3 regions of the Bradyrhizobium sp. 33ap4 genome follow, and region 3 is predicted to be linked to each of the others. Evidence: predicted binding sites of a transcription regulator. Region 3 holds the regulator's gene; each other region holds the start of a gene.
What was found. Region 3 encodes PhoB, which activates phosphate uptake and scavenging genes when phosphate is short. Its sites were predicted from a motif close to TGTCATNNANCTGTCAT; they were not measured.
Positions count from the first base shown of each region.

Region 1: Q2M23_RS19925 (OprO/OprP family phosphate-selective porin) is a predicted target of PhoB. The motif match lies at 8,436-8,452, and genes of this name have one in related genera.
Region 2: phnC (phosphonate ABC transporter ATP-binding protein) is a predicted target of PhoB. The motif match lies at 4,797-4,813, and genes of this name have one in related genera.

Region 1 is NZ_JAUMTJ010000024.1:61,319-71,525, reverse strand. It holds gene glsA (glutaminase A) at 1-375, opposite strand, end outside; gene Q2M23_RS19955 (hypothetical protein) at 1,159-1,461, opposite strand; gene Q2M23_RS19950 (amidohydrolase family protein) at 1,548-2,762, opposite strand; gene Q2M23_RS19945 (RluA family pseudouridine synthase) at 2,871-4,163, opposite strand; gene Q2M23_RS19940 (alpha/beta hydrolase) at 4,331-5,248, shown strand; gene Q2M23_RS19935 (replication-associated recombination protein A) at 5,478-6,812, opposite strand; gene Q2M23_RS19930 (DegQ family serine endoprotease) at 6,809-8,167, opposite strand; gene Q2M23_RS19925 (OprO/OprP family phosphate-selective porin) at 8,514-10,112, shown strand.
Region 2 is NZ_JAUMTJ010000017.1:51,331-61,537, reverse strand. It holds gene Q2M23_RS15150 (aspartate dehydrogenase) at 1-492, shown strand, start outside; gene pncA (bifunctional nicotinamidase/pyrazinamidase) at 492-1,112, shown strand; gene hemC (hydroxymethylbilane synthase) at 1,178-2,188, shown strand; gene Q2M23_RS15135 (DUF1045 domain-containing protein) at 2,195-2,884, opposite strand; gene Q2M23_RS15130 (alpha-D-ribose 1-methylphosphonate 5-triphosphate diphosphatase) at 2,894-4,066, opposite strand; gene Q2M23_RS15125 (chloramphenicol acetyltransferase) at 4,063-4,728, opposite strand; gene phnC (phosphonate ABC transporter ATP-binding protein) at 4,940-5,755, shown strand; gene phnD (phosphonate ABC transporter substrate-binding protein) at 5,835-6,767, shown strand; gene phnE (phosphonate ABC transporter, permease protein PhnE) at 6,851-7,735, shown strand; gene phnE (phosphonate ABC transporter, permease protein PhnE) at 7,732-8,580, shown strand; gene Q2M23_RS15100 (Na/Pi symporter) at 8,630-10,207, opposite strand, start outside.
Region 3 is NZ_JAUMTJ010000023.1:95,752-105,958, forward strand. It holds gene pstS (phosphate ABC transporter substrate-binding protein PstS) at 1-290, shown strand, start outside; gene pstC (phosphate ABC transporter permease subunit PstC) at 519-1,508, shown strand; gene pstA (phosphate ABC transporter permease PstA) at 1,513-2,358, shown strand; gene pstB (phosphate ABC transporter ATP-binding protein PstB) at 2,355-3,173, shown strand; gene phoU (phosphate signaling complex protein PhoU) at 3,280-3,996, shown strand; gene phoB (phosphate regulon transcriptional regulator PhoB) at 4,142-4,852, shown strand; gene Q2M23_RS19450 (GcrA family cell cycle regulator) at 5,148-5,660, opposite strand; gene Q2M23_RS19455 (aspartate aminotransferase family protein) at 6,148-7,356, shown strand; gene argF (ornithine carbamoyltransferase) at 7,356-8,282, shown strand; gene Q2M23_RS19465 (Hsp33 family molecular chaperone) at 8,503-9,504, shown strand; gene apaG (Co2+/Mg2+ efflux protein ApaG) at 9,615-10,013, opposite strand.

The sequences.
Region 1 (10,207 bases), on a different contig from region 3:
ATGCTCGATCGCCGCCAGTGAATTGAACGGCAGCCCGGTCGCGTTCGCGCCCAGTTTTGCACGAGCCTCTTCAGGGCCGATGGCCTCGCACACCAATGCGAATACGAATGGCTTCGATACACTCATGATCGAGAATTCGTATTCGGTATCGCCCGCGCCGTAGACACGTCCGCTGGTGCCGGCCACGCAGACGCCGAACAGTTCACTCCGCACCCTGGCCAGGGCCGGATAAACCTGCGAATTGGTCCCTTCGCTGTTCGACTTGAAGCGCTGATGCGCTTGAGACACGAGCTCCTGCACCATCTCGGGTTCGGGCAAGTGCCCGGTCGAGATGTAGGGCCGCTCCGCTTGTTCCGCGATCGAAGGCGGCCGCATTGGCTGTCCTTCCGGATTTCGACCTTATTGCTTCAGGTCTTCTAGTCGGCAACCAGAAGTAGGCGCCCAAAAAACCACGGAGTCAACGATCCACTCCCACAGCCTTTGCAATGCTTGCGTTGGTCCAGAACACTTTACGACAAATGCGCTGAACGCATTGCGTATCGCGGAATCGCAGCGCCGTTGCGCGATGCACATTCGATATAGTCATGCGACGTTTCGGCGCGGCTAGGTAAGCAAGATTGTCCAATCGCCCGCGGCGCAATTGAATCAAAAGAGAAGTCATCATGGCAGCAACGAGCGATTTCCATCATTGGCACGCGAGAGTACGATCATCGTGTGCGGATGTGAGCCCGCCGCTTGTCCAAGCAACACCGGCCCGCGGCGACGGTGGAATGACCGCATCACTTACAGAGTGAGGTTGATCATGGTGGCGCGCGCAAGCGACGGACAGCTTCTGTTGGTAAAGAAGCTTGGTGGGCTTATTGCTATCGTTGTAGGCTGCTTGCTGACAGCAGTCGGTGTGACATTCGAATCGACAAGCACAACTGTCGTCGGTGTCTTGCTTCTCGTGCTCGGGGCGGCCCTGCTCACGCTCAAGATCATGAGACGAAATCAAAGCGGTCCGTTTGGATAGCCAGACAGATTCGCACGGTCGACAGCCTTGAACCGGATCGCCGCGGCTCCGCCGGCCGATGCCGCTTGCCTGTTCGTACTCGCGCCGGCGCGACGACAATTCCTTCCATGCGTCAGCAAGGCTTGTCTAGCAGACCACGCCCTGCCCTAATCCCGGTGGTTGGCGCAGGATCGCGAATAGGCGGCACGCTCGGCCTGGTTCAGGCCGGCGGCGGCGGCCTCGTCGAGGCACCGGCTGACGCGGTCGCCGAACGAGCTGCGCGGCCGCGAACGCAGGCTCGGCTGCGTCGGCGCGTCCATCCTGGGGATCGCCGGCACCTCGATCCGCGGCGGCGGTGGGGGTTGAGGGACCGGCGGATCCCACGTCGAGCGGCCGGGCGCAAGGATTTGCGCGCTTGCCGCGCCCATGGCCCAGAGCAGAACGCCGGCAACAATCAGGGATCGCTTCATAGCCTATATGTCGTGACGCGGCAGCAACGGTTCAAGTGAACGCACCATGCGTCAACGCCCCCCGAGATGCGAGTTCCCCGCCCTCGTCACGGTTTCTGGTAGATCACGTGACCGGCACGGATCGTGCTGCTCACTTTCGCAAGATTGCCGACGTCACCGAGCGGATCGCCGTCGAGCACCACGAGATCGGCGTCGAAGCCCTGCTCGACCCGTCCCTTCTTCGCGGCCTTGAAGAACCGCGCCGGATTGGTCGTCAGCGAGGCCAGCACCTGCCGCTCCGACAACACGCAGTGCATCAGCTGAAATTCCTGCGTGGTGTCGTACACCGTGGTGAAACCGACATCGGTGCCGAACAGCACCGTGCCGCCATTCTCCGAAAACTGCTTGAGCTGGTTGACGGTCGAGGCCACCAGACGGTTGGTGACGTTCGGATCGAGCACCACGGTGGTGAACAGCGACAGTGTGGGAACGAGCGCAGTCCCCTGTGCCTTGAACCGCGCCAGCTGATCCGCGGTGTAGCTGGGTTCGCCGGGCGTGGTGTGCGCGAGCACGTCGACGCCGGACTCGATCACCGTTTCGACGCCGACCTTGTCCTGCGGATGTGCGAACACCGGCCTGCCCTGCGCATGCGCGACGTCGACAGCCGCCTTGGCGATTGCAGGGTCCATGTTGACGACGGGCTTGTCCCCCATGAAGGCGCCGGTGAACAGCTTGATGCCGTCCTCACCCATGGCGAGCCAGTCGCGCGCCCATTTCGTGGCCTCCTCCGGCGTTGCGACCTCAGGAAGCTGCACTTCGCGAGGGATGTAGACGGGGTGCCCACCCTTCGGGAAGATATTGCCGGCGAGCAGGATGTTGGGGCCGGCGACTTCGCCCGCGGCGATGCGCTTGCACAGCGGCAAGGTGTCGCTCGGATCGGAGCCGAGATCCCATACCGTCGTGAAACCCCAGCGCGTCAGCATCTCCTGCATGTGCTGCGTCAGCGCTGCGGCCGGCGCTGCGCCAGCGTTGCGCCAGACTTTTTGCGTGAAATGGACATGGCTGTTCCAGAAGCCGGCGACGATGGTCTTGCCGCTGCAATCGATCACGCGGGCATCCGGCGGCGCCTGGATGTCGCCGGACTTGCCGACCGCGCTGATGAGGCCGTCGGTCATCACGATCACCGCATCCGGCAGCGCTTGCGCATCGGCCGATGCGTAGAGCGTGCCGCCGCGGAGCACGATGGTCTCGGCCTGTGCCGTCACCGCGGCGACAGCTGAGCTGATCAGGAAAAGCATGACCCGCAGCCAGGTGCCGATCATGGAGAGTCTCCGTTGCAGGCCGGCAAAGGCCGGCGCGCGAGGATAGCCGCAAAGCGCGGAGCCGTTTGATCGTTGTTGCTGTCCGCGCCGGATATCGGCGCCCGACCGTCACTCCTCGGGCGCGTTCTCGATCGGGTCGAAGCGGTCGGCCTCGAGCCCGAGCAGATTCCAGGATTGCAGCATGTGCGGCGGCAGCGGCGCGGTGGCATCGATCACGCCGCCCCTCGGGTGCGGAATCACGATGCGGCGGGCGAGTAGATGCAGCCGGTTCTGCAGGCCGCCGGGCAGCTGCCAGTTCTCCTTGTTGAAATATTTGGGATCACCGACGATCGCGTGATCGATATGCGCCATGTGGGCGCGCAATTGATGGGTGCGGCCGGTCACCGGCTTGAGCGAGACCCAGGCGAGCTTGGTCGCCGAGGTCTCGACCACGGCATAATAGGTCACGGCGTGGCTCGCGCCCTCGTCACCATGCTCCGCGATCCGCATGATGCTGTCCTCCTCGCTCTCCTCCTTGGCGAGATAGGTCGAGATGCGGCCCTGCTTCGGCTTCGGCACGCCGGCGACCAACGCCCAGTAGATCTTGCGCGCGGAGCGATGGCGGAATGCGCCGGTGAGGTGCGTGGCAGCGAAACGCGTCTTGGCGACCAGAAGGCAGCCGGAGGTCTCCCGGTCGAGCCGATGCACCAGCCGCGGCTTCTGCCCCTTGGCGTCGCGCATCACCTCGAGCATCTGGTCGACATGGCGCGTCATGCCGGAGCCGCCCTGCACGGCGAGACCGGCCGGCTTGTTCAGCACCAGCACGTCGTCGTCCTCGTACAGCGTCATGTCCTTCAGCGCCTGCAGCGTCTTCGCCTCGGCCTCGGAGAGCGTGCCTGATGTCTTCGGCGTGTCGAGCCGCAGCGGCGGGATGCGCACGCTCTGGCCCTCCTCCAGCCGGTCCTTGGAATCGGCGCGCTTGCCGTTGACCCTGAGTTCGCCCTTCCGGACGATGCGCTGGATGTGGGAGAACGACAGGCCGGGAAAGCGTGCCTCGAGGAAACGGTCGACGCGCATGCCGTTCTCGTCGGCGGTGACGACGACGGTCTGCACCTTGGTCGGCAGCGGCTGCTCGGCCGCGGGCTTCGTAGCGGCGGGCTCAGCCCGCTCCTGCCGGTCGCGACGCGACTCGGCAAAGCGCGGCGGCTTTGCGGACGCCCGGTGCGCGAACGGACGCTCTCCAGACTTGCGCTCACCGAACTTGCGATCGTCCGGCTTGCGGGTGCGCTCCGCCGATCCGCTCTTCCCACGATCCTTACCACGATCCTTGCCGCGATCGCCGGCGCGGTCCCGGTCGCGGCCCTTGTCGCGCCCTTTGGCGCGGTCGCCCGGCGATGTAGTTCTCTTGATGCGGCGGCTCATGGTGATTTTTCGGCTCCAGACCTGCATTGTGCCTAGCGCAAATGCCGCGAATCGTCACGGCGAAATCGGTGTGAATCCGGTGCAACATCGGCCATGTTCGGCCGCATACGACAATCGACGGGGGCCCTGGAATCAGACTGGCGATATCGGCTTTGGCGGCGGCCCTGATGCTCACGGACCCTGCGCTCGCCCAGCAAAGTCCGATGCCCGAAGCCGCGATGCCGGAAGATCTGGCCTGGAAGCTCCTGGAACTCGGCCGCGTCATCGACCCGCCCAAGACCGCTGCACTCTACGCGCCGCTGCAACAGAAGGAGCCCTATCAGGGCGTCAAGGTCGAGCGCGACCTCAAATACGGCCCCGCCGACCGACATCTGCTCGACGTGTTCACGCCGGAGACGGCGGCGCCCGCACGACCCGTGCTGATCTACATCCATGGCGGGGGCTTCGTCGCGGGCAACAAGCGCGCGCCCGGCAGCCCGTTCTACGACAACATCATGCTGTGGGCGGTCAAGAACGGCTTCGTCGGCGTCAATGCCACCTATCGCCTCGCGCCGGCCTTTCCGTGGCCGGCGGGCCCGGAGGACATGGGTGCGATCGTGCAGTGGGTTGCGGAAAACATCGCCTCCCGCGGCGGCGAGCCGAGGCGCATCTTCCTGATGGGCCAATCGGCCGGCGCGATCCATGTCGCGAGCTATGTCTCCCATGGCGAATTCCACAAGGTGAAGGGCGGCGGACTTGCCGGCGCGATCATGGTGTCGGGCATCTATGATCTGACCGCCTCGCCGGCCGGCGACGCCGAGCTCGCCTATTACGGCTCCGACCCCTCGCGCTATGCCGAACGCTCCTCGCTGCAAGGGCTGGTCGCGAGCCCGATCCCGTTCCTGATCACCGCGGCCGAGCTCGATCCGCCGCGCTTCGTCGAGCAGTTCGAGCTCATGAAGCAGGCCAGTTGCAAGCGGCCGAGCGGCTGCGCCCGCAGCTTCATGCTGCCGCAGCACAGCCACATGTCGGAGGTCTATGCGATCAACACGCCGGACACGCGGCTGACGGACGAGATTTTGGAGTTCGTGAAGAGCGTCAAGTGACGCGCGAGCGCAATATGAGGTTATGGGCCGTCGCAGCGGGCGCTGGCAAAATATCGAAAACAACCCCATGCAAAGGAGCCGGCGGCGATCGGCGTGGCACCAAGCAACTTGACACGTCGGGCAAATCAGGAATATATTTCTAATATTCCGAAGTTACGCAAGCGTTCCCTGCCCGCGCCGCAGGTGGGAACGTGCGCTATTCGCGACCACGGCCCAATCTCGTCTTGCCCTAGCTCCCGCCCCGGTCCTTGCGCAGCCGCTGCCAGTAATCCAGCCGCTTGCGGATCTCGCGTTCGAAGCCGCGGTCGGGCGGATCGTAGAAGGTCTGGCGGCCCAGCGCTTCCGGGAAATAGTCCTGGCCGGAGAATGCGTCCGGCATGTCGTGATCATATTGATAGCCGGAGCCGTAGCCCTCCGACTTCATCAGCTTGGTCGGCGAATTCAAAATGTGCTTCGGCGGTAGCAGCGAGCCGCCCTGCTTTGCGGTCTGCATCGCAGCACCAAACGCGGTGTAGACCGCGTTCGATTTCGGCGCGGTGGCGAGATAGACCACGGCCTGCGCGATCGCGAGCTCACCCTCCGGCGAGCCGAGGAAATCGTAAGCATCCTTGGCGGCGTTGCACACCGCCAGCGCCTGCGGATCGGCAAGGCCGATATCTTCGACCGCCATGCGCACCACGCGCCGCGCCAGGAACAGCGGATCCTCGCCGGCATCGAACATGCGCGCGAGATAATACAGCGCCGCATCCGGATCGGAGCCGCGCACTGACTTGTGCAGCGCCGAGATCAGATTGTAATGGCCGTCGGCCGATTTGTCGTAGATCGGCGCCCGGCGTTGCAGGATGGCCTGCAACTGCTCGGCGTTGAACACCTCGCCCTTGCGGGCGGCGCGCCAGACCTCTTCGGCCAATGTCAGCGAGGCGCGGCCATCGCCATCGGCCATCCGCACCAGCACGGCGCGGGCTTCGGCATCGAGCGGCAGCGGCTTGCCCTCGATCTTCTCGGCATTGGCGAACAGTTTCTCGATCGCCGCCGTATCGAGCGAGTGAAACACCAGCACGCGGGCGCGCGACAGAAGCGCCGCGTTGAGCTCGAAGGACGGGTTCTCCGTGGTGGCGCCGACCAGCACCACCGTGCCGTCCTCCATCACGGGCAGGAAGGAATCCTGCTGCGCGCGGTTGAAGCGATGCACCTCGTCGACGAACAGGAGCGTGCCCTTGCCGGTCTCGCGGCGGGCACGCGCGGCATCGAACGCCTTCTTGAGATCGGCGACGCCGGAGAACACCGCGGAGATCTGCTCGAAATGCAGCTCGGTGGCGTCGGCCAGAAGCCGCGCCACCGTGGTCTTGCCGGTGCCGGGCGGTCCCCAGAACACCAGCGAGCCCAGCGTGCGCGTCTCCAGCATCCGCGTCAGCGCGCCGTCAGGGCCGAGGATGTGATCCTGGCCGACGACATCGGCCAGCGTGCGCGGACGCAGCCGGTCCGGCAGCGGGTGCGGCGCGTCCTGCTCCATCCCCGCCGCAGCAAAGAGGTTGCCGGCCTCTCGCGGTTGCTTGGGGCTCATCCGCCGAGCGTCACGTTGATCTGCTGGCCGCCGCGCACCAGCGTGATGCGCCAGACCCGCGTCCCCGTCTTCGATGCCTTCTCGAGGTCGCTGGTCCGCACGATCTTCTCGTTGTTGACCGCGAGGATGATGTCGCCCTTCTGGAAGCCGACATTGGCCGCGGTGCCGTCACCGGCGAGATCAGTCACCACCACGCCCTCGGCACCGGCGTCGAGATGTAGTTCGTCGGCCAGCGCCGGCGAGATGTTGGCGACCCTCGCGCCCTGGAACGGCGAGCGCGCGGTCAGCACGATCTCGTCGCGGTTGGTGTCGGGCGCGGTCTCCAGCGGTATGGTGAGCTTCACCGGCTTGCCGGCGCGCTGCACCTCGATCTCCGCGTTGCCGCCGAGCGGACGGGTCGCGAAGCGGTAGTCGAACGCGTTGGGATCGTCGATCGGCGTGCCGTCGATCCCGACGATCAGGTCGGAGAGCTTCAGTCCGGCCTTCGCCGCCGGGCTGTTCGGCGCGACGTTGGCGACCAGCGCGCCAGACGGCAGCTTCAGCCCGAGCGTCTCGGCAATCTCCGGCGTCACCGCCTGCAGCCGCGCGCCGAGCCATGGCCGCTTCACATTCTTGCCGCCGCTCTTGGCGGAGGCCACCACGACGCGCACCATGTTGGCGGGGATCGCAAAGCCGATGCCCTGCGAGCCGCCGGAGCGCGAGAAGATCGCAGTGTTGATGCCGGCGAGCCGGCCGGTCATGTCGACCAGCGCGCCGCCGGAATTGCCGGGATTGATCGCGGCGTCGGTCTGAATGAAGAATTGATAATCCGTGATCCCGACTTGAGTGCGCGCCAGGGCCGAGATGATGCCGTGCGTCACGGTCTGGCCGACGCCGAACGGATTGCCGATCGCGAGCACGACGTCACCGACCTGCAGCTGGTCGGAATTGGCGAAGTCGAGGGTCGCGAACTTCTCCTTGTTGGTGTCCTTCAGGCGCAGCACCGCGAGGTCGGTACGGCTGTCCTTCAGCACGATCTCGGCCTCGTATTCGCGCTTGTCGGCGAGCGAGACCTTCACCTGATCGGCGCCCTCGATCACGTGATTGTTTGTGACTACGAGGCCGGAGCCATCGACCATCACGCCGGAGCCGAGCGAGCGCTGCATCTGCTCGGGCTGCTGTCCCGGCACGCCGAAGAACCGGCGAAAAATCGGGTCATCCAGAAATGGATTGCGGTTCTGCACGGTCTTGGCGGCGTAGACATTGACCACCGCCGGCTGCACCCGCTGCACGATCGGCGCATAGGACAATTGCAGCTCGGCCTGCGAGGACGGCACGCGGCGGTCCTGGGCCGCGGCTGCGGAAAGATTCCCCATGAAGGCCAACGTGCACAGAGCGGATACGGCAGCAAAGCGGACAGGTCGGAGCATTCTCACCTCTCGTGGAAACGCCGGAATATAGGCGTGTTTGCCGGGCAATTGAAGGGCGCCCGGCCGGATAACTGGCCCCCCCGCCGTACCGGTGCACAACCCGCAGCGGCCGCGTTGAAGCGCGCCGCCAAGCTTCTATGATGGCTGTCATCTCGCTGCGCCGCTCCGCTTGTTGCCTGCGGACCACAAGCGGAACTGCGATGCCCGGAAGCACTGTCGTGCGTCAGTCACGATACGCTCCTAGGACCGTTCAGTGAGTGAGTGGGGAATTCAAACACAACGGGGGTGCACAATGGGTGCAACAAAAGTCAGTGCAATCGCCATAGGCCTGGCAGGGGCGCTTGCCGCCTCGCCGGCCTATTCGCAATCGGCCGGAGGCGGCAGCGATGCGGAGATCGCGCTGCTGAAGCAGCAGCTGAAGATGCTCGAGCAGAAGCTCGACAAACTGCAGAAGCAGACCAACGCCAATACCGCAAGCGCAGCCAGCGCAAACGCCAATGCGAAGGCGGCGGATGCCAAGGCCGCGCGGGTGGCGACCGCCAACGCCGCGATCCCGGTGAAGGGCCCGGTCGCGCCGTCCGGCGTCGTGGTGACGATGCCGAACAACCGGCCGACGATCTGCACCGCGGACGAACAGAACTGCGTTGCGATCACGAGCCGCGTGCACTGGGATGTCGGCGGCTACGACTATCGCCCGAACACCGCAGGCACCTCACCGCAGAAGCTCGACAGCGGCGAGAACGTCCGCCGCGCGCGCATCGGCATCGTCGGCAAGTTCTTCGGTGACTGGAATTACTCGCTGATCTACGATTTCGGCGGCTCGTCCGACGGCTTCGGCGGCGCGGCGCCGGGATCGCTGCCCGGCGGCGGCACCTCGGGCATCGAGAACGCGTATCTGAGCTACACCGGCTTCAAGCCGTTCGGCGGCAAGATGGCGATCGAAGGCGGCATCATGGACGTGCCGTGGACACTCGACGAAGCGACCAGCTCCAACGACATCCTGTTCATGGAGCGCGCCTCGGTCGGCATCATCGCACAGAACATCGCCGCCGGTGACTTCCGTTCGGCCGCCGGCACCCGCTGGTGGAACGACCAGTTCTGGATCGGCGGCTATGTCACCGGACCGACGTCGGGCGCCATCCACTCCGCGTCCTCCGCCTCGCCGGCCGGCACGTCCGAGCAGTATGGCGGGGTCATCCGCGTCGCCGGCAATCCGATCAGCGGCAAGAATTATTCGGTGCACATTGGCGCCGATGCGGAATGGCTGGTGCAGCCGCCGCGCAACCAGCTCACGCAGGCGCAGACGCTCACGCTCAGCGACCGGCCCGAGCTGCGCATCGATCCGACCACGCTGATCTCGACCGGTGCGATCGCCAATGTCTCCGGCGCGCAGGTCTACGGCGTCGAGGCGGCGGCGACCTATGGCCCGTTCATCGCGCAGGGCGAATATTACTGGTTCAATGTCGACCGCTCCGCGAACACCGGACTGCCGCCGTTCGGCGCGCCGAGCCTGAAGTTCGACGGCGGTTACGCGCAGGTCGGCTATGTGCTGACCGGCGAGAACCACGCCTACAACCCGGCGACGGCCTCCTATAGCGGGATCAAGCCGCATGATCCGTTCTCGCTCGCGGGCGGCGGCTGGGGCGCCTGGGAAATCGCCGGCCGCGTCAGCACGATGGACCTCAACGATCAGATCGCGCAGGCGGTCGGCATCGCGGGTGGACGGCAGACCGTCTACACCGCCGCGCTGAACTGGTACGTCAACAACAACGTCCGCTTCATGCTGAACTATCTGCACGGCGATATCGCCAAGCAGGCCTCGGCGACCTCGGCTGCGGACGTCGGTTCGAAGTTCGACGCGGTCGCGCTGCGCACGCAGGTTGCGTTCTGATCTGATCGGAGCTGAGACCAACTCATAGACGGCCGGGGCATCGCTCCGGCCGTTTTCATCGAGCGTTTGGTTCACGCGTTTCTAGCTGAATGAGA
Region 2 (10,207 bases), on a different contig from region 3:
GTCGATCTCGCGAAGGCCCATGGCGGCCAGATCATCGTGCCGACCGGCGCGCTGATCGGGCTCGATGCGGTGACCGCCGCGGCGATCGGGACCATTCATTCGGCGAGGCTGGTGACGCGCAAGCCGGTCGCGGGCCTCGTCGGCGCGCCGCATCTGGTCGAGAACAACATCCGGATCGAAGGCATCACCGAGCCGCTGCGCATCTTCGAGGGCAGTGCGCGCGACGCCGCAAAGGGTTTTCCGGCCAACCTCAACGTCGCGGTGGCGCTGTCGCTGGCTGGCATCGGCCCCGACCGCACAAGGGTCGAGATCTGGGCGGATCCCACCGTGACCCGCAACACCCACCGGATCGAGGTCGATTCAGATTCCGCGCGGTTCTCGATGATGATCGAGAACATTCCCTCGGAGAACCCGAAGACCGGCCGCATCACCGCGCTGTCGGTGATCGCCTGCCTGCGCAAGCTGCGCGCATCGTTGCGGATCGGCACATGATGAAGATTGCGCCCGACGATCTGTTGCTGGTCATCGACGTGCAGAACGATTTCTGCCCCGGCGGCGCGCTGGCGGTCGCGGACGGCGATGCCGTCGTGCCGGTCGTCAACCGGTTGGCCGGCCGGTTCGACCATGTCGTGCTGACCCAGGACTGGCATCCGGCCGGCCACAGCTCGTTTGCGACCTCGCATCCGGGCGCGGCGCCGTTCTCCGAGATCGCCATGCCGTATGGGCCGCAGACGCTGTGGCCGGATCATTGCATCCAGGGCAGCGCGGGCGCCGCGTTTCATCCTGACCTCGCCACCGAGCGGGCCGAGCTCGTGATCCGCAAGGGGTTCCGGGCCGCGATCGATTCCTATTCGGCGTTCTTCGAGAACGACCGCAAGACGCCGACCGGGCTCGCCGGCTATCTGCGCGAGCGCGGCCTCAAGCGCATTGTGATGGCGGGGCTCGCCACGGACTATTGCGTGCAGTATTCGGCGCTCGATGCGCGCCGGCTCGGTTTCGAGACCACGGTGGTGCTGGCAGGCTGCCGCGCCATCGATCTCGGCGGTTCGCTTGCCGTCGCCACCGCGGCGATGCGCGCGGCCGGGGTGGAGCTTGTCGAGGAGCTCGTCTGAGCGTCGCCAAAGAGGGGCAAAAACCGTTGTTTTGACTGGCTTTTTGTTCTAATCCCCCACCGGTGATGATCACGCGTAGCGGAGCTTTCGTGTCGGGACAGGTTTTGCGGATTGGGACGCGCAAGAGCGCGATGGCGCTCGCGCAGACAGATGAGGTCGCACGCCTGCTGCGCGCTTCGGCGCCGGACCTTGCCGTCGACATCGTCAAGTTCGAGACCCGCGGCGACCAGGACCAGACCAGCAAGCTGTTGCGTCATGGCGGCAAGGGCGGCGCCTTCGTCGCCGAGATCCGCGAAGCCATGCGTGCCGGCACCTTGCAGGCGGCGATGCATTCGCTGAAGGACGTGCCGGGCAACGAGGAGACGCCGGGTCTTGTCATCGCCGCGATGCTGGCGCGCGATGCCGCCAATGACAGCCTCGTGCTGCGTCCCGGCCTGTCGCTGGAAACGCTGCGCGCCGCGCGCGGCAAGGGCTTCATGATCGGCACCAACGCCGTGCGCCGCGCCGCCTATCTGCGCCGGCTGTTTCCGGAAGCGACCGTGATCCATTATCGCGGCGCCGCCGACACGCGCGTGGCCAAGCTCGATCGCGGCGACAAGCAGCGGCTGCCCGGCGGCGGCGACGTGGGGCCGGCGGATGCGCTGGTGATGGCGCGCTCGGGCCTGGAGCGCATCGGCATGACCGCGCGCATCGCGCATGATTTCTCGGTCGGCGAGATGCTGCCGGCGGTCGGCCAGGGCATTGTCGCGGTGGAATGCGTCGAGACCGACTGGGCGACGCGTGCGCGGCTTGCCGGGATCGACAACGTGCAGTCGCGGCTTGCGGCCGAGGCCGAGCGCGAGGTGCTGTGGGTGCTCAACGGTCATTGCAATTCGCCGATCGCGGGCCACGCCACGCTCGCGGGAGCCGAGATGACGCTGCGCGCCTCCGTGCTCGACGAGGCCGGCGCCGGCTTCATCGACGTGACGCGGCGCGGACCCGCGGACCGGCCGCGCGAACTCGGCCGCGCCGTGGGCATGGAGCTGCTGGAGAAGGGCGCCGCCGAGATCATCGCCCGCACCCGGGCGGAGGAATAGCGCGCGCTACGCCCGCAACGGCCAGCTGCCGATGATGCGGAAGCGCGATGCGCTGTCGGTCTGCTTGAACAGCGCGATGCGGTCGATTGCGAGCCGCGCGAGGTCGACCGCCGCGAACCGTGAGCGCAGCTGCGCCACGATCGGGCCGCGCCGCTCGTCGCTCAGCCGCCCTGTCAGCGTCATGTGGAAGCGGAACTCCTCCATGACGTAGGGATAGCCCCAGCGGTCAAGATAGTCGCACTGCCGCGCGGTGAGTTTCTCTGGCCTGCGGCGCGCGCGATCTTCCGGCGTCAGCGGCGCGCGGAACGCGTCGAATTCGGTGACGCAATCGGCGGCAAGCTGCTGCAGATCATCCGAGCGGCTGGCCGGGATCACCGCGATGAAGCCGCTGATCGCATCGACCACCGGTTCGATCACCGGAATGCGCCGCGCGCGGCCGGCGAAGGCGGCACAGGCATCGAGAAGCTCGGCCTCGCTTCGACCGTCGGCGAGCGCGGTGGGCGCTTTCAGCGTGGCGTGGAATCCATACTTGCGCGGATCTTCGGTGATCTCGCGCCAGTCCGGCGTGACGCCTTCGGGAAACGGCAGGTCGTCGCCCGACACCGCATCGTAGCCGAGCAGTGTCGAACCGAAGCGGTGCAGAACGCTGTCGGGTGACGGCGCATAATAGATCGCGTAGCGCGGAGTGCTGGCCATGGGACTGGGCTACGCCGCCGCAACCGTCTTGCGCGGCGCGAGTGAATGAACGAGGCAGCTCGCGTCCGCCAGATGCACCAGCCGTCCGGCCGCTATTACGGCGATGATGCGCGGCCGCAGCGGCGCCTTGTCGTCGACGACGATGATGTCGGCACGGCGGCCCGCGGCGAGCACGCCGCGATCGGCGAGCCCGGCCGCGCGGGCCGGCGCCGACGAGATCAGGTCCCAGGCCCTGGCGAGCGGCAGGATGCCATCGGCGACGAGGCGGAACGCCGCGAGCAACTGCGCCGGATAGTAATAGTCCGACGCCAGCACCGAGCAGAGGCCCTGCGCGATCATGTCGGATGCCTTGGTCCAGCCGGTATGGCTGCCGCCGCGCACCACATTGGGCGCGCCGAACACGATGAAGTCGTCCGCCGCCGCAGCGTCGCGCGCGGTCTCCTCGTTGACAGGGAATTCGGCGATCGTGGCGCCCAGCGCGCGAAACTCCTGGCGCATCGCCGGGCTGTTGTCGTCATGCGAGAGCATGCGGATATCGGCCGCGCGCGCGGCGGCGGCGAGTCGCGCGATCGAGGCGGGCACCTCGGGGCGGCGCGCCACGATCCGGTCGAGCATGTCGTTGACGGCCTCGACGGAGAGCCCGGTGCGCTCGGCCAGCTGGTTGCGCTTCTTCGGCTTGACGTTGCTGTGGTCGTTGAAGGCGAACAGGTCGATGCGGCCTTCACTGAGCCATTGAATGATCTCGGCCTCGGCCTCGAGATTGTGGGTCTCGTGGCGCAGATGGAAGCGGGTGTCGGCGACGAGCTGCGGCCGCAGCGCCTCGATCGCATCGAGCAGCTTGCGCGCATTCTCCGCGCTGCGCAGGCCGGGCTCCCACGACCAGGTCGCGCCATGGAACACGGTGGTGATGCCGTTGGCGATCGCCTGCCGGTCGCTGTCGATCAGCGCCACGTCGGTCGGGAAGTCGACGCCGGGGCGCGGCATCATCTGCCGCTCGAACGCATCGCCATGCAGGTCGATGATGCCGGGCAGCACCAGGAGGCCACTGGCATCGATGTGAAGCACGGCGCGACCCTGCTCGGCGTCGAGCGCGCCGATGTCGCGGCCTGCGGTCCGCAGCGAGGTCTCGACCAGGGCGCCGTCAACCAGCGTGCGCCCGCCCTCGATGAAAATGTCCGTCACGATGCGGCGCTCCGTTGTTTGGCTTGCGATTTGGATACGGCCTCGGCCTCGTACTTGTCGAGGAATTCCTCGACCGCGAGCTTGCGAAAGTCGGGCAGGACGCGGCGGAGCGTCTCGTGATCCCAGTCCCACCATGCGAGCGCGGCGAGGCGGTCGGCGATCGTCTCGGAGAAGCGCCGCTTCACGGGCCGCGCCGGATTACCGGCAACGATGGTGTATGCGGGAACGTCCTTGGTCACGATCGCGCCGGCAGCGACGACAGCGCCGGTTCCGATGTTCCGTCCTGGTAACAGGATCGCACCGTGCCCGATCCAGACGTCATGGCCGATATGCACGTGATGCGCACGTCGCCAGTTGAAGAAGTCGGTGTCGTCGCTCTCTCCGGGGAAATACGCGCTGGCGCGGTAGGTGAAATGCGCTTGAGTCGCGCGATGCATCGGGTGGTTGCCGGGGTTGATGCGGGTCATCGCCGCGATCGAGCAGAACTTGCCGATCGAGGTGTAGGTGATCTGGCTGTCATTCACGACGTAGGAATAGTCATCCATGCTCACTTCAAGCAGGATCGTGCGCGCGCCGACCTCGGTATATTTGCCGAGCTTGCTCTCACGGACCGACGCGGTCGGGTCGACGGTCGGCACAACCGAGAGTGTTTTTCCGGCCATCAGGGCCTCCGCAAATCTTCAAGAATCTTGGGCTTCCGGGGGATGCGCGCTCGTCATCGGGATGCTTGATGACAACATCATGACGTTGCGATGACGGCAAGGGAGCGACAAGGGAGGGGTGTGGACGATCGCCGCACCGCAGCGCCGTCGTCACATAACTGTAAAACGCCGGGGATAGCGATGGCCCAACGAGGCGCGGTTGGAGCATTACATGCTGGTGGTGGAAGGTTTGACGTGCCGTTTCGGCACGAAAGCCGCAGTCGACAACGCGTCCTTTTCGATCGCGCCGGGCAGCTTTGTCGGCGTGATCGGCCGCTCCGGCGCCGGCAAGTCGACGCTGCTGCGGATGATCAACCGTCTCGCCGATCCGACCTCCGGCCGTATCCTGTTCGAGGGCACCGACGTCACCGCGTTGCGCGGCAAGGAACTGCGGCGGTGGCGCGCGCGCTCGGCGATGATCTTCCAGCAGTTCAATCTGGTCGGCCGCCTTGATGTGCTGACCAACGTGCTGATGGGCCGGCTGGCCCAGATTCCGTCATGGCGCTCGCTGGCGCAGGTCTGGCCGGAGCAGGACAGGGCGCTCGCACTGTCGGCGCTCGAGCAATTCGACATCGCCCAGCTGGCGGCACAGCGCGCCGACCAGCTCTCCGGCGGCCAGCAGCAACGCGTCGCGATCGCCCGCGCGCTGGTGCAGGAGCCCGACATCATTCTCGCCGACGAGCCGATCGCCTCGCTCGATCCGCGCAACACCAAGATCGTGATGGACGCGCTGCTGCGCATCAACAAGCATTTCGGCATCACGGTGCTTTGCAATCTGCACTCGCTCGACCTGGCGCGGACCTATTGCGACCGCCTGGTCGGCATGGCCGCGGGTCGCGTGGTGTTCGATGGCGCCCCCGCGGCGCTCACCGACCATATCGCCCGCGAGCTCTATGACCTCGAGGCCAATGACGTCATCGGCGCAGCACCGCTGCCCGCGCCCGACGGTGCAACTGCGCCGGCACTCGGCACCGCAGCCGCGGCCTGAGCGTCGCGCATTTTTCAATCTGGGAGGCCGGGCATTTTGCCCGGCCAACAGGTGCAACTACAACAAAAGAGGGGTAGTCATGTTCACTCGTCGCATCATTCTGGCTGGCGCCGCCGCGCTGGCATTTGCCGGTTCGGCCTCCGCGCAGGACTGGAAGGCAAAGTATCCGGAGCTCACCTTCGCGGTGGTGCCGGCCGAGAACGCCTCCGGCGTCACCGAGCGCTGGACGCCGTTCGTGGCGTATCTGTCGAAGGAACTCGGCGTGAAGGTCACACTGCGCATCGCCAACGACTACGCGGCCGTCATCGAAGGCCAGCGCGCCGGCAACATCCAGATCGCCAGCTACGGCTCGGCCTCGTTCTCTCGCGCGCGCTTGACCGGCGTCAAGACCGACGCGTTCGCCAACGATATGAACGCCGACGGTTCGACCGGCTATTACTCGGTGTTCTTCGTCAAGGCGTCGAGCCCGTACAAGACCGTCGAGGACCTGAAGGGCAAGAATCTCGGCCTGGTCGATCCGAACTCGACGTCCGGCAACAACGTGCCGCGCTTCGAACTCAACAAGATGGGCATCACGAACGCCGAAGGCTTTTTCGGCAAGGTCGTGTTCACCGGCAGCCACGAGAACGCCGTCCTGGCGCTGTCGCAGGGAACCGTTGATGTGGCCGCCAACCAGTGGACCAACGAGGATGATTCCACGCTCGCCCAGATGCTGACCAAGGGCATGCTGAAGAATGCCGACGGCTCGGCGATGAAGAAGGATGATTTCCGCATCATCCACAAGTCGGCGCTGATCATCAACGGCCCCTATGCGTACAACACCGATCTTCCGGAGGACCTGAAGGCCGCGATCGCAAAGGCCTTCTTCGACGCCCCGACCAAGGACAAGGCCGCCTTCGACCGTCTGTCCGACGGTCAGAAGAAGGGCTTCCATCCCGCCACCACCAAGGATTGGGACGGCACCATCGAGCTGATCAAGTTCGTCGACGGTTTGCGAAAGAAGGCGAGCTGATCGCACGCCTGACGTCACGAGGGTCGGGCGTATAGCCCGGCCCTTTCTCTCCACTCAACTCCGAACCGGACTGGCACGCGTCGATGGCGACCGCCGTATCCATTCTTCCAGCGCAGCAACTGGTGACGCTGGGGGACGCCTACCGCAAGTCCGTCGCACGCAAGCGGTTGAAGGCCGCGCTGGCAACGGCGGCATTCTGTGCGGTGCTGGTGATCGCGGCGTTCGGCGCGGAAGTGAACCTGCGCACGCTGTTCACCTATTTCGGCAATTTCGTCAGCTATTTCGATCGCATCCTGACGCTGGATTCCGGCGCGCGGGTCTGGACCGATCCCGCCGAATGGTTCTGGGGTTGGCATAAGTGGCTGAAGATGCTCGGCGAGACGATCCTGATCAGCTATGTCGGCACGCTGACGGGTGCCGTGCTCGCCTTCGCGCTCAATTTCTTCGCGGCCCAGAATACGTCACCGGGCCCGTGGGTACGTTTCACGATCCGCCGCCTGCTGGAATTCGCCCGCACCGTCCCCGGCATCGTGTTCGCGCTGATCTTCGTGATCGCGTTCGGCCTCGGGCCGATGGCCGGCGTGCTGGCAATCGCGATCCACACCACCGGGGCGCTCGGCAAGCTGTTCGCCGAGATCGTCGAGAATGCCGACATGAAGCCGGTCGAGGGCATCCGCTCCACCGGCGCGAGCTGGCTGTCCTGCATGCGCTTTGCCGTGCTGCCGCAGGTCTCGGCCGGCTATGCCAGCTATGCGCTGCTGCGCTTCGAGATCAACGTCCGCGAGGCCTCGGTGATGGGCTTCGTCGGCGCCGGCGGCATCGGCCAGGAGCTGGTGGTCGCGATCCGCAAGTTCTACTATTCCGACGTCAGCGCCATCCTCATCACCATCATCGTCACCGTCTTCATCATCGACATCTCGACCGGCTGGCTGCGTGGCCGGCTGTTCGGCAAGGAGACGCGGCGATGAGCCAGATGCCGAGGCCGGACACCAGCGAGCTGCGCGCGAAATACCCCGACGCCTTCGACCGGCCTGCGTCAGCGCGGCTGGCGTTGCCGGCGATGATCGTGGCGGCGCTCGCGATCTTCGTGTTCGGCCTGGTCGATCTCGACTTCTCGCCGTCGCGGCTGATCGCGGGCATCGGCCAGCTCGGCTGGATCACCATGTTGATGATCCCGCCGAATCCCGGCTCGTCGTTCCCGCTCTACATGCAGGCACTCGGCGAGACGCTGTCGATCGCGCTGCTCGGCACCACGCTTGCGGCGCTGTTCGCGCTGCCGGTCAGCCTGCTGGCGGCGCGCAACATCATCCCCTCGAACCTGATCCGCTTCCCGGTGCGGCGCTTCCTGGATTCGATCCGCGGCGTCGATACGCTGATCTGGGCGCTGGTCTGGATCAATGTCGTCGGCCTCGGCCCGTTCGCCGGCGTGCTCGCGATCATGGTTTCGGACTTCGGCGCGTTCGGAAAGCTGTTCTCCGAGGCGATCGAGGCGGCGGACCGCAAGCAGGTCGAGGGCATCCGCGCTTCCGGGGGCAGCGCACTGCATGAGATCCGTTTCGGCCTGCTGCCGCAGGTGCTGCCTGTCATCGCCGGGCAGGTGCTCTACTTCATCGAGTCGAACACCCGCTCGGCTACCATCATCGGCATCGTCGGCGCCGGCGGCATCGGACTGCAGCTCGCCGAGCAGATCCGCGTGCTGGAATGGCAGAAGGTGTCGTTCCTGATCCTGATGATTCTCATCGCGGTCGCCGCGATCGACTTCATCTCGAGCAAGCTGCGTTTTGCCATCATCGGCCAGCGCGCCGTGGTGTAGAACCTTGCCTCGCCCTGCTCTTGCGGGGCGCCTCGAGTTTTGTATCGCACTATGCGCTGCGACCGTGAAGATGCGCGAGGGAGCGCCAGGCGTGATGCGTGAGCGTTTCAAGGCGCCGTACGGTATCGACGCGAGCGATTGCGTCGTCCGCGATCGTCGTTCCATCCGCCACTGAGTCGAGCGTGGCCTTGCGGTGGTCTCTCCGCACTTCGCCGAGTGCTTTCGCGCAGTGTTCCAGATGCGCAAGGGCCTGCTCGGTCGATGTCCCGGCTGTGGCGAGTGCCTTCCCTGACTGGTGCGACCGCGTCGACGCTGTTCTCGGCTTGATCTTTCTGGCGGAATCGGAAGCGTCGGGCACGACAGCGACTTCAGCGGCGAGCGATGCCGCGCTACGCATGGCCTCCACGCAGAGTTCCACCGCGCGCATGTCCTGGGAGCCGCTGGGGAGCCGACCGAGTTCGATTTCCTCGCCGAAGGTTTCGGCCAGGCGAGACGCGTGGTCAAGTGCATGTACCGTGCTGGTGAGCCGCCGCTGCTCATTCTGCGATTCAGGAGGTCCACTTACTTCTGATATGAACTCCTGCGCCTGGCGCAGGGCAGAGGCAGCTTCCCCCGCTGGCACTGTGTTCTGTCTCGCCGGGACGGAGGCGTCCTGACTCGCTGTTGACAGTGCTGTCGCCAATGATCCGCACATCGCTTCAAGCGCGCGCGCGACCGTGCGTCGCACTGCCTCGACGGTTGCGATCGGGGTCGCGAGCGCTGCCGGATCCAGGCACCTGGTCAGCGGTGAGCCTCGTTCGGGCAGGATGCGCTCGACGAACCGGGTAAAGCCATTGATCACAGGCAGCAGCACCAGGACGCCGATGACGTTGTAGGCGGTGTGATAAGCTGCAAGCAGCGTTACACCACCAATGCTGTCTGAGGCGCGGACCAGAAGGGGAATGGTCACGGGGAAGAGCACCAGCGCAATAGCCGCCGCAATCAGCTTGAACAGGATGTACGCCAAGGCCAATCGCTTGGCGGTGCTGCTCGCGCCGATTGCCGCCATGGCGGAACTGGTCGCCGTTCCGATGTTCTGCCCAATGATCAGTGCGCATGCCTGGTCTAGGCCGATGGCTCCAGCATAGTGTGCCGAGAGCGTCACCGCGATAGCCGCGGTCGACGATTGCATCACGGCGGTCATCACCAGTCCGACGACGGCCAGCGCCAGCACCCCGTACAAGCCGGCCCACCAGGTGGCGCCGAGAACGGCCGGCAAGTCCGCCGGGTGCAACCGTTCGGCTAGTCCTCCCATGCCCTGCTGCAGGGTCGTCAGCGCGAACAGCACCAGCGCGAACCCCGCAAGGGCTGCTCCCGCTGCGGATACACGGCCACCGCCCAACAGCTTGATCAATGCGCCGACGAAAATCATCGGGAGCGCCGCGGCCGTGAGGGAGACGCGAACGCCGATCAGCGCAACGAGCCAGCCGGTTCCCGTGGTTCCGACGTTCGCACCGAACACCAGGGCCAGCCCTTGTGGAAAGGTCAGCACGCCCGCGCTTACCAGACCGATGGTGGTCATCGTCGTGGCGCTGGACGATTGCACGATCAAGGTCACGATGGCGCCCCACAGCGCACCGGATAGCGG
Region 3 (10,207 bases):
TGGCTGCCTTCCAGGCTGCCGCTTCGAATGCCGACTGGGCCAAGGCTCCCGGCTACTACGTGATCCTGACCGACCAGCCGGGCGAGGCCTCCTGGCCGATCACCGCGGCGACCTTCATCCTGATGCACAAGGACTCGACCGACAAGGCGGCCTCGCAGGAAGCGCTCAAGTTCTTCAAGTACGCCTTCGAGAAGGGCGACAAGGCGGCCGAAGAGCTCGACTACATCCCGATGCCGGACTCGGTCGTCAAGCTGATCGAGAAGACCTGGTCGTCGGACATCAAGAGCTAAGTCCGACGCTGCGACAGGGCCTGTGCCGACTCGATCGCGGCCCAGGTTGAGCGACCAAGACCCGGTCTCCATCACCGCGGCAACAAGCGCGCGATCGAGGCCGGGTTCGCGCCTCAAGGGGCGTGGCTGGAACGACGACGCCCGGCCAAATGCGTCAGTGAAGATCGCTTCGGGGCGTAGCGGTTTGCGTGGCTTTTGCATACTAAAGAGGGGATTGGCGTGGCAGACATGGCTGTTCAGAGCGATGTGATGGAAGCCGCGGGACCTTACGATCGCGCCAAGGCCCTCAGCGCCTTCAAGCTCGGTGACCTCACCTTCTATTGGATCACCCGTATCTCGGCGATTTCGGTTCTGTTGATCCTCGGCGGCATCATCCTGTCGCTGATCGTCGGCGCCTGGCCGGCGATGAAGGAATACGGCTTCGCCTTCCTCTGGACGCAGCGCTGGGCGCCCTCGGCCGATCCACCGGTGCTCGGCGCGCTCGGCCCGATCTACGGCACGCTGATCACCTCGGTCATCGCGATGCTGATTGCCATTCCGGTCGGCATCGGCATCGCCGTGTTCCTCACCGAGCTCTGCCCGCAAATGCTGCGCCGCCCGATCGGCATCGCGATCGAGCTGCTCGCCGGCATCCCCTCGATCATCTACGGCATGTGGGGCTTCTTCGTGCTCGGCCCGTTCCTGGCCAACACGTTCCAGCCCTTCATGATCCGGATCTTCGAGGGCGTCCCGGTGCTGGGCGCGGTGTTCGCAGGCCCGCCGTCCTATCTCAGCCTGTTCAACGCCGCGCTGATCCTTGCGATCATGGTGCTGCCCTTCATCACCGCGATCTCGGTCGACGTGTTCAAGACCGTGCCGCCGGTGCTGAAAGAGGCCGCCTACGGCATGGGCTGCACCACCTGGGAAGTCGTCCGCAGCGTCGTGATCCCCTACACCCGCGTCGGCGTGATCGGCGGCATCATGCTGGCGCTCGGCCGCGCCCTCGGCGAGACCATGGCGGTGACCTTCATCATCGGCAACTCGTTCCGGATCTCGTCGTCGATCTTCGCGCCGGGCACCACGATCTCGGCGGCGATCGCCAGCGAATTCGCCGAGAGCGACGGCCTGCACCAGTCCGGCCTGATCCTGCTCGGCCTGCTGTTGTTCGTGCTGACCTTCTTCGTGCTCGCCGGCGCGCGGCTGATGCTGATGCGGCTTGAAAAGAAGGCGGGGAAGTAACGCCATGAACCCGATCTACAAATCCCGCCGCCGCAGCGACATCGTCATCCGCGCACTCTGTGTCGGCGCGGCGCTGTTCGGCGTTACCTGGCTGGCGCTGATCCTGATCACGCTGCTTTATAACGGCCTTGCCGGCCTCAGCGTGCAGCTGTTCACCCAGAACACGCCGCCGCCCGGCTCGACCGAAGGCGGCTTGCTCAACGCCATCGTCGGCTCGGTCATCATGACCGTGATCGGCGTCGGCATCGGCGCGCCGCTTGGCCTGTTCGCCGGCACCTACCTCGCCGAATACGGCAAGCACGACAAGCTGACCTCGGTGATCCGCTTCATCAACGACATCCTGCTCAGCGCGCCCTCGATCATCATCGGCCTGTTCATCTATGGTGCGGTGGTGGTGCCGATGCGCGGCTTCTCGGCGATCGCAGGCAGCCTTGCGCTCGCGGTGATCGTGATCCCGGTCGTGCTGCGCACCACCGAGGACATGCTGCTCTTGGTGCCCAATCCGCTGCGCGAGGCCGCCTCCGCGCTCGGCCTGCCGCGTTCGCTGGTGATCAAGCGGATCGCTTATCGTGCCGCGCGATCGGGTCTGATCACCGGTGTGCTGCTGGCGACCGCCCGCGTCGCCGGCGAGACCGCGCCGCTGCTGTTCACCGCGCTGTCGAACCAGTTCTTCAGCCTGGATCTGACCAAGACGATGGCCAACCTGCCAGTGACCATCAACAACTTCGTGCAGAGCCCCTACGCCTACTGGAAAGAGCTGGCGTGGAGCGGCGCGCTGCTCATCACATTCACCGTGCTCGCGTTGAATATCGGCGCGCGTATCCTTGGTGCCGAAAGGGCCGCAAAATGACCGAGCTTTCCGTCTCCACGACTGCCGCAGGCCACATTCCCCAGGTTCCGCTGCCGGAAGCGCCGCCGAAAGTCACGGTGCGCAACCTCAACTTCTATTACGGCGAGCACCACGCGCTGAAGAACATCAACCTGGCGCTCGGCACCAACCGCGTCACGGCGTTCATCGGCCCGTCCGGCTGCGGCAAGTCGACCCTGCTGCGCATTTTCAACCGGATGTACGACCTGTATCCGGGTCAGCGCGCGGTCGGCCAGCTGATGCTGGACCAGACCAACATTCTCGACCCCAAGCTCGACCTCAACTTGCTGCGCGCGCGGGTCGGCATGGTGTTCCAGAAGCCGACGCCGTTCCCGATGACGATCTACGAGAACATCGCCTTCGGCATCCGCCTCTATGAGAAGATCTCGAAGTCCGAGATGGACGACCGGGTCGAGAAGGCGCTGCGCGGCGGCGCGCTGTGGAACGAGGTCAAGGACAAGCTGAACGCCTCCGGCCTGTCGCTCTCCGGTGGCCAGCAGCAGCGCCTGTGCATCGCACGCACCGTGGCGGTGCGCCCCGAGGTGATCCTGTTCGACGAGCCGTGCTCGGCGCTCGACCCGATCTCGACCGCCAAGGTCGAGGAGCTGATCCAGGAACTCTCCGAGGACTACACGATCGCGATCGTCACCCACAACATGCAGCAGGCGGCGCGCGTCTCCGACAAGACCGCCTTCATGTATCTCGGCGAGCTGATCGAGTTCGACGACACCAACAAGATCTTCACCTCACCGAGCGATCGGCGCACCCAGGACTACATCACCGGCCGGTTCGGTTGACCGGCGCATGATCCGGAAAAGTGGAAACCGGTTTTCCGATCAGGTCATGCTAAAATTCAGGACACGAAGCCATGATCCCCGGGATCATGGTTGAGGGAGACAAGCGATGGCTTCTGAACATACCGCCAAGGCATTCGACAGCGACCTGCAGGAGTTGACCCGCCTGGTCGCCGAGATGGGCGGCCTGGTCGAACGAATGATCACCGAGTCGGTCGACGCGCTGATCCGTCGCGACGTCGCGCTCGGCAAGCGCGTGGTCGCCGCCGACATCGAGATCGACAATCTGCAGCGCAACATCGAAGAGCGCGCGGTGCTGACGATCGCGCGCCGCCAGCCGATGGCGATCGACCTGCGTGAGATCGTCAGCGCGATGCGCGTCGCCACTGATCTCGAGCGGATCGGCGACCTCGCCAAGAACATGGGCAAGCGCGTCGCGGCGCTGGAGAGCGATTTCCAGCCGCTGAAGTTGATCCGCGGCCTCGAGCACATGACCGACCTCGTGCTGTCGCAGGTCAAGTCGGTGCTCGACGCCTATGCCGCGCACGACCTGCCGGCGGCGATGAACGTCTGGAAGGGCGACGAGGAGGTCGATGCGATCTGCACCTCGCTGTTCCGCGAACTGCTCACCTACATGATGGAAGATCCGCGCAACATCTCGTTCTGCATCCATCTGATGTTCTGCGCCAAGAACATCGAGCGGATCGGCGATCACGCCACCAATATCGCCGAGACCGTGTTCTACATGATCGAGGGCCAGCAGATCACCGACAAGCGCCCGAAGGGCGACATGACCACTTTTGCCACCACGGTGCCGGGCAACTGAGGCATGATCGGCAAGCACGGAACCGGCAAGAGCGAAACTGGACGATCCTCGCGACAAATCGTTTCCGCGGGGACTATGCTCAAGGAAGTAAGCGTTTCGGTTTGCGTCTGGGCAACGGATCACCACAGAGAAAGAACTTAAACCGATGAGCGCACGCATTCTGGTAGTCGAAGACGAGGAAGCGCTGACGACGCTGTTGCGCTACAATCTCGATGCGGAAGGCTACGATGTCGAGACGGTGGGGCGCGGCGACGATGCGGATACAAGGCTGAAGGAGCGCGTCCCCGACCTCGTGGTGCTGGACTGGATGCTGCCGGGCCTGTCCGGCATCGAACTGTGCCGCCGCCTGCGGGCGCGGCCCGAGACCAAGCAGCTTCCGATCATCATGCTGACCGCGCGCGGCGAGGAAAGCGAGCGCGTGCGCGGGCTTGCCACCGGCGCGGACGATTACATCGTCAAGCCGTTCTCGGTGCCGGAGCTGCTGGCGCGGGTGAAGGGCCTGTTGCGCCGCGCCAGCCCGGAGCGGCTTGCGACCGTGCTGACCTACGGCGACATCGAGCTCGACCGCGAGAAGCGCCGCGTGGCGCGCTCGGGCCGTCCGATCGATCTCGGGCCGACCGAGTATCGCCTGCTCGAATTCTTCCTCGAGCATCCCGGCCGCGTGTTCAGCCGCGAGCAATTGCTCGACAGCGTCTGGGGCCGCGACATCTACATCGATGAGCGCACCGTCGACGTGCATATCGGCCGCCTGCGCAAGCTGCTCAATCCGGGCCGCGAGCAGGATCCGATCCGCACTGTGCGCGGCGCCGGCTACGCGCTCGACGACCGCTTTGCCAAGGCCGAGCCGCAGCCGTAACGGCCATGCGGCATTCATAAACCGCAACACGGCGTCGTCCCGGCGAAAGCCGGGACCCATACGCCGCGGCCAGCGCAATCGGCACGCGGCCAGACGGCTTTCTAACAACACCCATTCGTGGTTATGGGTCCCGGCCTGCGCCGGGACGAGGCCGGTGACGTAGCGGTAGCCCGGATGGAGCCGACGGGTCGCGCGAACGAGCGCCCCGTTGGCTCCATCCGGGCTGCGTCACACAAAAAAATCCCCGCTTTCGCGGGGATTTGTCTTTGAGGTCTTCCGTCGTTTTCCCGAGTGCTCACTTGATCTGCGGTTTCGCCGACGGCCGGCGGCGATCGGCGGCGGGCTGGTAGGCGACGCGCGAGTGATGCGCGCAATAGGGCAGGCCGCCGAGCGCTTTGCCGCCGCAGAAGAAGAATTCCGGGCTCGAGGGATCGCCGACCGGCCAGTGACAGGTGGCCTCGTTGAGCTCGAGCAGCGACAGCCGCTGGCTCATCGGCACCACATTGTCGTAGGAGATCGGATCGGGCTCCATCTCGGCCTCGAAGGCGTGCGCCAGCGCGGTGTTGCCGCGCGAGACCGGGCGCGCCACCCGCATCATGTGCTGGGCGGGGCGGGCCTTGCGCTGCCGCGGCGCGGCCGTGGAGGGTGCCTTGGCGCGGCCGGAGAGGCCGAGCCGATGCACTTTGCCGATCACGGCGTTTCGCGTCACATTGCCAAGTTCCGCCGCGATCTGGCTGGCCGACAGGCCGGACTCCCAGAGCTTCTTCAGCTGCTCGACGCGATCGTCGGACCAGGTCAATACAGTCATCGCATTCTTCCCTTCGCGTAGCGCCGGCCAATCATTGGAGCGGCGCTGCGAGCCAATCTGGACAAAAATCCCTGCGGCCAGAATCCCTTAGCCCTCGCCGGGCACGGTGTTGCGCCCGAACGTTTACGCGAGACACAAAGGTTACTTAGAGGGTCCAGTACCGCCGCACGAGATGTCGTACCCGACAGGCCAAACGCTACAATATGGCGTGACTCTGGCGCAAGAGTCCGCGGTCGTGCGTCCACATGTTCCCACACAGTTAAGCATCGCGATGAGGCTTTTCCACCGCACCGGAATGCTCCGGATTGCGCTCGTTTCGCATTGCAGGAAGGCCACTTCGTGGCGATTGACACTTACCGACCGCAGCATAGAATGCCCGCCACGTGCCGCCCGCAAAGGCGGCCGTTTTGTTTTCCGAAGCTGGCCGTTGCTGCGCTGGCGTCAAGGCGCGCGGCAATTGTCGGCTTAAAAACCGTCAGTGATCGTCATGACCAACGCTGCCACGTCGCATCTGCTCCCCGTCTTCGCCAGGGTCGATCTCGGTTTCGAGCGCGGTGAGGGCGCCTGGCTGATCGCAACCAACGGCGACCGCTATCTCGATTTCACCTCGGGCGTCGCGGTCAACGCGCTCGGGCACGCGCATCCGCATCTCGTCAAGGCGCTGCAGGAACAGGCGACCAAGCTCTGGCACATGTCGAACCTGTTCAAGAGCCCGGACGGCGAGGTGCTTGCCGCGCGGCTGTGCGAGCAGAGCTTTGCCGACTTCGTGTTCTTCTGCAATTCCGGCGCGGAAGCGATGGAGGGCGTGATCAAGCTGGTCCGCCACTATCACTTCTCCAAGGGCCATGGCGAGCGCTACCGCATCATCACCTTCGAGGGCGCCTTCCACGGCCGCACGCTGGGCACGCTGGCGGCGACCGGCTCGGCGAAATATCTCGAGGGCTTCGGCCCGCCGATGGACGGCTTCGACCAGGTGCCGCATGGCGACATCGACGCGGTGAAGAAGGCGATCGGTCCGCACACCGCCGGCATCCTGATCGAGCCGGTGCAGGGCGAGGGCGGCGTGCGCTCGGCGCCGCAGGCGTTCTTCAAGGCACTGCGCGCGCTGTGCGACGAGCACGGCCTGCTGCTCGCCTTCGACGAGGTGCAGACCGGCATGGGCCGAACCGGCGAGCTGTTCGCCTACAAGCGCACCGGCGTCACGCCGGACGTGATGTCGCTGGCCAAGGCGCTCGGGGGCGGTTTCCCGATCGGCGCGGTGCTGGCGACCGCGCAGGCCGCGGCCGGCATGGCGCCCGGCTCGCACGGCTCGACCTTCGGCGGCAATCCGCTCGCGGTCGCCGCCGCCAATGCCGTGCTCGACGTCATGCTGAAACCCGGCTTCTTCGAGCATGTGCAGAAGATGTCGCTGCTGCTCAAGCAGAAGCTCGCCTCCGTCGTCGACCGCTATCCCGGCGTGCTGTCGGAGGTACGCGGCGAGGGGCTGTTGATCGGCGTCAAGGCCGTGGTGCCGTCGGGCGACCTGATCGCAGCGCTGCGTAGCGAGAAGCTGCTCACCGTCGGCGCAGGCGACAATGTGGTGCGGTTCCTGGCGCCGCTGATCGTGACCGAGTCCGAGATCGACCAGTCGATCACCGCGCTCGAGCGCGCCTGCGCGACATTGTCGGTGGCGCAGCCGAAGAAGGCGGCTGGATAATGAGCAAGCCGGTCCGTCACTTCCTCGATATCAACGAGCTGCCGCTCGGCGAGCTGCGCAACATGCTGTCCGCCGGAGCCGCCATGAAGGCGAAGCTGAAGGCGCATGAGAAGGGCAGGAAGCCGCTCGAAGGCAAGACGCTGGCGATGATCTTCGAGCGCCCGTCGACCCGCACAAGGGTGTCGTTCGACGTGGGCATGCGCCAGCTCGGCGGTGAATCCATCATGCTGACCGGCGCCGAGATGCAGCTCGGCCGCGGCGAGACCATCGCCGACACCGCGCGCGTGCTGTCGCGCTATGTCGATGCGATCATGATCCGCATCCTCAACCATGACGCGCTGCTCGAGCTCGCGGCTCACGCCACCGTTCCCGTCATCAACGGCCTGACCCGGCGTTCGCATCCCTGCCAGGTGATGGCCGACCTCATGACCTATGAGGAAAACCGCGGCTCGATCGAGGGCAAGACCGTGGCCTGGACCGGCGACGACAACAACGTGCTGGCCTCCTGGGCGCATGCCGCCGAGCGGTTCAAGTTCCAGCTCAATGTCGCGACCCCGCCGGAGCTGTCGCCGAAGAAGCCGATGCGCGACTGGATCAAGGCGACCGGCGCGCCGATCATGCTCGGCACCGATCCGGAAGCCGCCGTGCGCGGCGCCGACTGCGTCGTCACCGACACCTGGGTGTCGATGGGCGACAAGGAGGGCGAGCACCGCCACAACGTGCTGCGGCCCTATCAGGTCAATGCCAAGCTGATGTCGCTCGCCAAGCCGGACGCACTGTTCATGCACTGCCTGCCCGCGCATCGCGGCGAGGAGGTCACCGACGAGGTGATCGACGGGCCGCAATCCGTGGTGTTCGACGAGGCGGAAAACCGCCTGCATGCGCAGAAGGGCATTCTGGCCTGGTGTTTCGACGCGGTCGCGTAGTCGGAGATCAGAAGCGTTGTCGTCCCGGGCAAGCGAAGCGCGACCCCGGACCCATAACCATCGCTGTCAATTGTTGCGAAGGCTGGGGCACCAGCTTGATGCAAGCAACTCACATCGGTGGTTATGGGTCCCTGCTTTCGCATGCTTTCGCAGGGACGACGGAAACATCCGCGTTAGTGAACCCCTTTATTTCATGGTCCGAGACCCCAGATAGAGCGCCATGGTTTCACAATCCCCCGACATCAAAATCACGCCCGAGGCGCCGGTTCGCGCGCCCTCAGCGGTTCCGGTCGACGATGCCGTGCTGGCATTCGAGGTCGGCGCGCTGGACCTGCGCGGCCGGCTGACCCGGCTCGGCCCCGCGCTCGACGAGATCCTGCACAAGCACGATTATCCGCCCGCGGTCGGCAAGCTGCTCGGCGAGGCGATCGTGCTGACCACGCTGCTCGGCTCGTCGGTCAAGTTCGAGGGCCGCTTCATCCTGCAGACCCGGACCGAAGGTCCGGTCTCGCTCCTGATCGTGGATTTCCAGGCGCCCGACCGGCTGCGCGCCTATGCGCGCTACGACGCATCGCGCCTCAAGAATGGCCAGAGCTCGGGCGAGCTGCTCGGCAAGGGCCACCTTGCGATGACCATCGATCAGGGCTCCAACACCAGCCGCTACCAGGGACTGGTCGCGCTCGACGGCGGCGGCCTGGAAGAGGCGGCCCACGAATATTTCCTGCGCTCGGAGCAGATTCCGACGCGGGTGCGGCTTGCGGTCGGCGAGGAGATGCGCGGCGGCGAGGGCGGCAAGCTGCACTGGCGTGCCGGCGGCATCCTGCTGCAATTCCTGCCCAAGGCGCCCGAGCGCGCCAAGCAGGCCGATCTGCATCCCGGCGATGCGCCGGAAGGCACGGCCACGCATAGCGTGCCGGACGATGACGCCTGGGTCGAGGGCCAGTCGCTGATCTCGACCGTCGAGGACGTCGAGCTGATCGATCCCGATCTGTCCGGCGAGCGGCTGCTCTATCGCCTGTTCCACGAACGTGGCGTGCGTGTCTTCAACCCGCAAACGCTGCGCGCGCAGTGCTCCTGCTCGCGCGACGCGGTGTCGTCGATGCTGAAGAGCTTTGCGCCGAACGACCGCGCCGAGATGGTCAAGGACGGCAAGGTCGTCGTGACCTGCGAGTTCTGCTCGTCGGTGTATGAATTCACGCCGCAGGAAGCCGGCGTGGAGTAGACGCGTTCGTCATCGTAGCCCGGATGAAGCGCAGCGAAATCCGGGGCCGCTCCAACCGCGGATGCACCTGCCCCGGATTGCGCTTCGCTCCATCCGGGGCTACGCAGGCGTCAGTTCAGCACCCTTTTGCCGCCCGGGCTCGGGCTGTCCAGCGAAAATGTCGGCACGTCGATGTCGAAGCGCTCGCCGGCTTCGGTGACCATCTGATAGCTGCCGGTCATGAATCCGGAGGCGGTCGGCAGCGGCACGCCGCTGGTGTATTCGAAGCGTTCGCCGGGCGCGAGCACCGGCTGCTCGCCGACCACGCCCTCGCCGCGCACCTCCTGGCGGCGGCCGGTGGCGTCGGTGATGATCCAGTGCCGCGTCCGCAGCTGCACCGTATCCGGGCCCGAATTGACGATCACGATCTTGTACGACCAGAAATATTCGCGCCGGTCGACCGACGAGCGCTCCGGCATGAAGTTCGGCTCGACGGTGACTTCGATCTGGCGGGTAACGGCGCGGTACATGCGGCTCAATCCGATGGTCCTGGCGCATGGTCCGTTTTCGACCGGATCATGCTCAAACAGGGCGCTATCATAGCCAATTGAACCGCCGGAACCAATCGCCTGCCAGGCCGCGAAAGGGCGGGCTTGGAAAGCCGGATTTGGGGCGGCCCGTTCATCGCGGTTTCAACATAGTTCCGCTCTAAAGCGCGGCCGCA